Regions from separate parts of the Mycobacterium sp. E1715 genome, predicted to be linked through region 1. Evidence: predicted binding sites of a transcription regulator. Region 1 holds the regulator's gene; the other holds the start of a gene.
The links. Region 1 encodes LexA, which represses DNA repair genes until DNA is damaged. Its sites were predicted from a motif close to CGAACANNTGTTCG; they were not measured.
Positions count from the first base shown of each region.

Region 2: cofD (2-phospho-L-lactate transferase) is a predicted target of LexA. The motif match lies at 2,135-2,148, and genes of this name have one in related genera.

Region 1 covers NZ_LZJJ01000123.1:23,616-27,020, reverse strand. Annotated here, with positions in the region: gene A9X03_RS06690 (peroxynitrite isomerase) at 1-99, opposite strand, end outside; gene nrdR (transcriptional regulator NrdR) at 131-595, opposite strand; gene A9X03_RS06680 (LysM peptidoglycan-binding domain-containing protein) at 723-1,217, opposite strand; gene lexA (transcriptional repressor LexA) at 1,507-2,205, shown strand; gene A9X03_RS06670 (LGFP repeat-containing protein) at 2,215-3,405, opposite strand, start outside.
Region 2 covers NZ_LZJJ01000316.1:6,684-10,088, reverse strand. Annotated here, with positions in the region: partial or broken gene A9X03_RS16040 (coenzyme F420-0:L-glutamate ligase) at 1-896, opposite strand, end outside; gene cofD (2-phospho-L-lactate transferase) at 893-1,894, opposite strand; gene A9X03_RS16030 (WhiB family transcriptional regulator) at 2,248-2,586, shown strand; gene A9X03_RS16025 (metallopeptidase family protein) at 2,602-3,024, opposite strand; gene A9X03_RS16020 (DUF3499 domain-containing protein) at 3,198-3,405, shown strand, end outside.

The DNA.
Region 1 (3,405 bases):
GAAGGGCTCGATGGTCGGGTACTCGCCCGCGCCCTGGCCGGCCCAGGTGCCCAGCAGCGGTGCGAGGGCCGCGAGATCGGGATGCAAGTCGGGGGGCATGAAATCGAGACTAGCCCGGCGACGAAGGCCGTCAGCTCGGTGTCGTGACCTGGCGGTGTTCGCGCAGGGCCTGGATCTCGCGTTCGAAATCGTCTGCGGATTCGAAGGACCGATACACCGACGCGAACCGCAGGTACGCCACCTCGTCGAGGTCGCGCAGCGGCCCGAGGATGGCCAGGCCGACCTCATGGCTGGCCACCTCCGGCGAGCCCGCGGCCCGCACCGTGTCCTCGACCTGCTGGGCCAGCAGGTTCAGCGCGTCGTCGTCCACCTGGCGGCCCTGGCAGGCCCGGCGGACACCGCTGATGACCTTCTCCCTGCTGAAGGGCTCGGTGACTCCGCTGCGTTTGACCACGGCCAGCACCGCGGTCTCCACCGTGGTGAAACGGCGCCCGCATTCGGGGCATGATCGGCGGCGCCGAATGGCCTGCCCCTCATCGGTTTCCCTCGAGTCGATCACCCGGGAATCGGGATGACGGCAGAACGGGCAATGCATGACCGCTCCTTCGCCGTGCCGTCAACCTGATACCGCAGCACTTCGAGCGTACCCGCGCGCTCACCTGCGCGGGTAATGGCTCAGCGAAGGGTTGGTGGGCGCCGCTCGGCAGTTAGCGGGGCGGTCGTCAGCCGACCGGAGCGATCAAGGTCTGGCCCGCGACCAGGTTCGGCGAGTTCATGTCGTTGAGTTCGCGGATGCGGTCGGCGACCTGGCGGGCGGGCGCGTCCGGCGCCACCCGGCGAGCCACGTCTTGCAGCGACTCCCCCGCCTCCACGCGCACGACGGCCAGGCGGTCCGGGACGTGCGCGGCCGAGCTGCCGGAGTCACCGTTGAGCACCTGACCGACGTTGCCGACCAAGCCCAGCCACAGCGTGATCGCGCCGGCGGCCAGGGCCAGCCAGATCGTGGTCGTCACCGTGACGGGGCGCTTGCGGTGCGGCGCGGCGGACACCGCGAGGCCGGTGCCGTAGTGGCGCGTGGGCGCGCCCGCCGGCCTCGAGGGGCCGGGGCGGCGGGACCGGGCCAGCCCGTCGCGGCCGTAACGAAGCCCCGGGACGGGTCCGTTGACCGGACGCCGAGGGCTGCTGGTACGCGGCGCCAGCGTGTGCATGGTTGTCATCTGCGTTCCTCCGGTCAACTTGATTCGCTCAGCTGTTCGACTGTATCGCTCGTGTGTTCGAATTCCGAACATGTGAGCGAAGCGTGTCGCACGAGTCGAACGCTAGACCACGCCACCGACAAGTGCGTGGCCGCTAGAGCTGACATGCGATCGAAATACCCGATCTGCCGAAGAGTTACACCTTTGTGATTCACGACTTCGGCGCGGCTTTTCGCCGACGGGCGGATGGGCGACACGCTACTCGAACACATGTTTGATTCTTGGGCGCGGTGGGGTTACATTCAGTGCCATGAGCGACAGCAGCGACACCCCATCGGCCGGCACGGGCGGCCGGTTGCACGCCGTGGATTCATCGCTGACCGAACGTCAGCGCACCATCTTGAACGTCATTCGCGCGTCGGTCACCAGCCGCGGCTACCCGCCGAGCATCCGGGAGATCGGCGACGCCGTCGGCCTGACGTCGACGTCATCCGTGGCCCATCAGCTGCGCACCCTGGAGCGCAAGGGTTACCTGCGTCGGGACCCGAACCGTCCGCGGGCGGTCGACGTCCGCGGCGCCGACGACGACGTGGCGGCGCCGGCAACCGACGTCGCCGGCTCCGACGCCCTGCCGGAACCGACCTTCGTGCCGGTCCTCGGGCGCATCGCCGCCGGTGGACCGATCCTCGCCGAGGAGGCGGTCGAGGACGTGTTCCCGCTGCCGCGCGAGCTGGTCGGCGAGGGCACGCTGTTCCTGCTCAAGGTCGTCGGCGATTCCATGGTCGAGGCGGCGATCTGCGACGGCGACTGGGTGGTGGTGCGCCAGCAGAACGTCGCCGACAACGGCGACATCGTCGCGGCCATGCTCGACGGGGAAGCCACCGTGAAGACGTTCAAGCGCGCGGGCGGTCAGGTATGGCTGATGCCGCACAACCCGGCATTCGACCCGATTCCCGGCAACGAGGCGACCGTGCTGGGCAAGGTCGTCACGGTGATCCGCAAGGTCTAGCCCGGCGGGTCAGTCCGCCTTGACGAAGCCGTTGGCCTGCGCGACTTCTTCGCTGGCCAGCCAGATTTCGGCGAGGGTGTCGTGGTAGAGCTCGCTGCCCGGTGTGTAGTACAGCCCGAAGCGGGCGCTTGCCTTGATCGGGTATCCGTCGGGCACCTGGTAGGGGTCGTCCAACGGTAGGTGGATGGTCGGGCGCCCGGGCGTGCCTGCCCCCGCGCCGCTGTCCTCGTCGTCGGCGGCCGCGTGCCGTCCGCCCCGCTGCCCGGATGCGACGACGGCCGCGGCGGCGGCCTCCGGCGCGGCGGTTTCCGGCGGGGTAGCTTCCGGCGGGGTGTCGTCCGCAGCGGCGGCGTCGGCACCAGTGGCCTCGGCGACATCCGCCGGAACATGCGGCACGGCCACATCCGGATACTCGGGCTCGGGAGCCGCGGCTTCGGGGGCGGCGTCCTCGTATTCGGCGTCCGGCGGCGTGTGCGGCACCGCGACGTCGAGGTACTCGGCATCCACGTACCCCTCGTCCCCGCGAGCGGCCTCCGGGTGGGCGGGCTCGTGCGCGTCGTCGGTGTACTCGGCTTCGGCGTACTCGGCTTCGACGTACTCGGCCTCGGCGTAATCCGCTTCGGGATAACCGGATTCGGCGTAATCCGCTTCGCCGTATTCGGATTCGGCGTATTCGGGTTGGGCATAGCCGGATTCCGTTTCGGGATAGCCCGCCTCCGACAGGGCCGTCGGTGAGACCGCGGCGAAGGAGTCGGTGTCCACCGCGTCGGGGTCCTGCTCCTCGTCCCCGTAGCCACCCTCGTCCGCACCGCGCCGCCGCCAGCTGACCCGCCCGGCGGCCTCGGCTTCGGGCGTCTCGGACTGCCCGTCGAAGTGTTCGGCGCCGACGTCGTCGGGCCCCCAGTGCTGGTCGCCCACCGGCTCGTAACCAAGGTCGAGGTCGCGGTGCGGCTCGTAGCCGGCACCGGCACGCGCGGCGCGCCGCCGGCGCCAACCGAGGGCCAACAGCCCGGCCAAGACGATCAGCACCAGCACCGGGATGCCGGCCAGCAGCCACCACCACTGCAACGCGAACTTCTTGGGGTGCGCGGGCGTCGCCGAGCTGCTCGGCTGGTTCTGGCCCGACACCTGCAGGCCCGACAGCAACGGCGCGAGATTGGCCGGGTCGGTGCTGAACGTGTTCTTCGCCCGGTTCCACGA
Region 2 (3,405 bases), on a different contig from region 1:
CGCAACCAGACGAACCGGACCGGGCGGGTGTGGTGCGGGGCCGGGGCGGTGAGGGCTTCTGCGACGGCGTCTTCGATCAGCACGGGCGCGACGGGCTCGGCGCTGAACCGGCGCACGGACCGGCGCAGCAGCTGGGCCTGCCGGCGCCCCATGTCGAGGGCCTCGGCGGTGCCGAGCCAGAACAGGTCCTCCTCGCCGGGCCGCAACAGCTGCCGGGCCGTCGAGCCGTCGTCGGCCACCGTGAGGCCGCGCACCACGGCGACCGGCATGGCGGTCAGCTTGCCCTTCACCAGATCGGCCGCGGCCGCGACCTCGTCGGCGACCGCGATCTCGGTGACCACCAGCTCGTTGCCGTGCCGGTCGACGGCCCCCGAATACCCGTGCAGCACAGCCAGACCCGACGAGCCCACCGCGGCGTCGATCTGGCCGTTGCGCCAGGCGCGGCCCATCGTGTCGGTGATGACCACCGCCACGTCGACGCCCAGTCGCTCGCGCAGCCCGGCCCGCAGCGCCGCGGCGCTGGCGTCGGGGTCGACCGGCAGCAGCGCGAGTTCGTCGCGGCCCACGTTGGATCCGTCCACGCCCGCGGCGGCCTGGATCAGGCCGATGCGGTTCTCGGTGATCAGGGTGCGGCCCTTGCGCGCCAGCACCCGCACGGCCTCGTCGTCGACGAGCTTGCGGCGCAGTTCGTCGCGCTGCTCGGCGTCCTGCGGGGCCGGCACCAGCCGGCCCTCGCACTTGGACACCACCTTGCTGGTCACCACGACGACGTCGCGGTCGCGCAGCCAGGGCGCGGCCGAGGCCAGCGCCGCGCTCAGGTCGTCGCCGGGCCGGAACTCGGGAAGCCCGGTCACGGGCAGGATCTCGATCGCCGCGGCGGCGCCGTGTTCGGTCATGGGGTGACGCCCGCGAGCTCGAGACCGGCCCACACCATCTCGGCCGTCGCCTTGGGGTCGGTCATCAACAGCGGCACGGCGGTCACCGCGACGCCGTCGATGTCGGCGTGATCGCCCTCGTGCACCAGCCAGCAGTCCAGTATCCCGGTGCCGCCGCGCGCCCCGTAGTGCCGGCCGACCGCCTCCGCGGTGGATTCCACCCCGATCACCGACAGGCACGCATCGGCCATGCCGCGCAAGGGTTTTCCACCGATGATCGGGGAGTAGCCGACGACCGGGGCGGTCGCCGAGCGCAACGCCGCGCGAATCCCGGGGACCGCAAGGATGGCGCCGACGCTGACCACCGGGTTCGACGGCGCCAGCAGGATGGCGTCGGCGTCGGCGATGGCCGCCACCGCTTCACTTGTGGCGGTGGCCTTTTCGGCGCCGACGAAGGCGAAGCTGTGCGTGGGCACCTCGGCCCGGTAGCGCACCCACCACTCCTGGAAGTGGATCGCGCGGCGGGTGCCGTCGTCGGGATCGGTGATCACCACGTGCGTCTCGCAGCGGTCGTCGCTCGCCGGCAGCAATCGAGCGCCGGGTTGCCAGCGGTCGCACAGCGCGGTGGTGATCTGTGACAGCGGGTAGCCGGCGTTGAGCATCTGGGTGCGCACCAGGTGGGTGGCGATATCCCGGTCGCCGAGCCCGAACCAGTCCGGCTGCACGCCGTAGCGCGCCAATTCCTCTTTGGCGTGCCAGGTTTCGTCGCGGTGACCCCACCCGCGCTCCGGGTCTACCCCTCCACCTAAGGTGTACATGCAGGTGTCCAAATCCGGGCAGACCCGCAGTCCATGAATCCAAGCGTCGTCGCCGATGTTGACGATTGCGTTAAGTTCGTGGTTGCCGGTTCCCGCTTCTGGGTGCTGTTGCGTTCCGAACTGACCGAGCCCGAGCAGCTGTTGAATCCCCAGCAGGAATCGGGCGCCGCCAACCCCACCGACCAGAACGGTGACCTTCACGTGGACGACAGTACTGCCCGGCGACCTTGCGGTGGCGGGGCCGTTACGCGGCCCTTAAGCGTAGTCGTGGTCGGTGTGATCGACACGCCGAATGCGCAAAACAACGGAAACGCCGTAATTCGGTCACGAGATGGTATGGAAATGCGCCGTAGTGCTTGACCCGGCTGGTCAACCCGTGTCTAATCACAACAGTGTCATTTCCCGGTTGGCCGGCCGGTTCCGGTGTCGCAGACCGAGATTCGATCACTTGTTCGAATTGTCTGTACACATCAGAAATAGTGGGAACCACTCACTCTCTCAATCAAACTGAGGAGGCGGACGACCGTATGTCTTACGAACATCTTCGAGGAGTCATGGCGAGCACGCCGCACACCCCCATCGTCTCGGCGCCGGTCCGACCGGCCCGGCCGCACTTGACCGTGGTTCCTGATGCGCCAGTCGCATTCGAACCCGAGCCGATGCCGGCCCCCGTCGCGGACCAGTGGCAGGACCGGGCGTTATGCGCCCAAACCGATCCCGAGGCGTTCTTCCCGGAGAAGGGCGGCTCCACCCGCGAGGCCAAGAAGATCTGCCTGGGGTGCGAGGTACGCCACGAGTGCCTGGAGTACGCCCTGGAGCACGACGAGCGCTTCGGCATTTGGGGCGGGCTCTCCGAGCGCGAGCGCCGCCGCCTCAAGCGCGGCATCATCTGACGCCGCGCCGCAACATCATTCGTCGTCGATCGTCGGGTCGATGATCGACGGCTCCACGTCGAGGTAGATGGCCACCTGGGCCACCAATATTTCGTGCAACAAATCACCGAGCTCGACGGTGTCCTTGGCCCGTCGCTCAATCGGCTTGCGGAACAAAACGATTCGCGCCCGCGTGGCGTTGCCGCGGACGTCGACACCGGCCGGGATCAATCGCGCCAGCGGGATCGGCCCGTCGGCGATGACCTCCGGCGGCCACTGCACGCTGTCGGGATCCTTGGCCGCGATGCGGGGAATCTCGTCGACCGCCACGTCGAGATCGGCGAGGCGCGCCTGCCAATTCCGCTCGATGGGTTCGTAGGCCTCCAGCACCGCCATGTCGAATCGCTCGGCCCGGCTGCGCCACCCGGGCACCGTCGGCGGCAGCAGCGGGCCGCGCACATCGCGGCCCCGGCGGGAGGACCGGTGGGAAGCGAATCGGCCCTGGGGCCGATCCCTCCGCGGGAAGCTGCGCGAATCGCCCACGCGCCGATGGTAACGGTTGAACATCGGGGGCCCGCCGGTTGCGCGTGTCCGGCGCTTCACCGGCGTTTGCGCACGATAGCCTTTCGCTCGTGAACGTTCCCCGTCGCTGTTGCCGGCCCGGGTGTCCGCACTACGCCGTGGCGACCTTGACGTTCGTCTACTCGGACTCGACGGCAGTGGTGGGGCCACTCGCGACCGCGCGGGAGCCGCATTCGTGGGACCTGTGCGTCGGCCATGCCGGCCGGATCACCGCACCCCGCGGATGGGATCTCGTGCGCCACGCCGGTCCCCTGCATG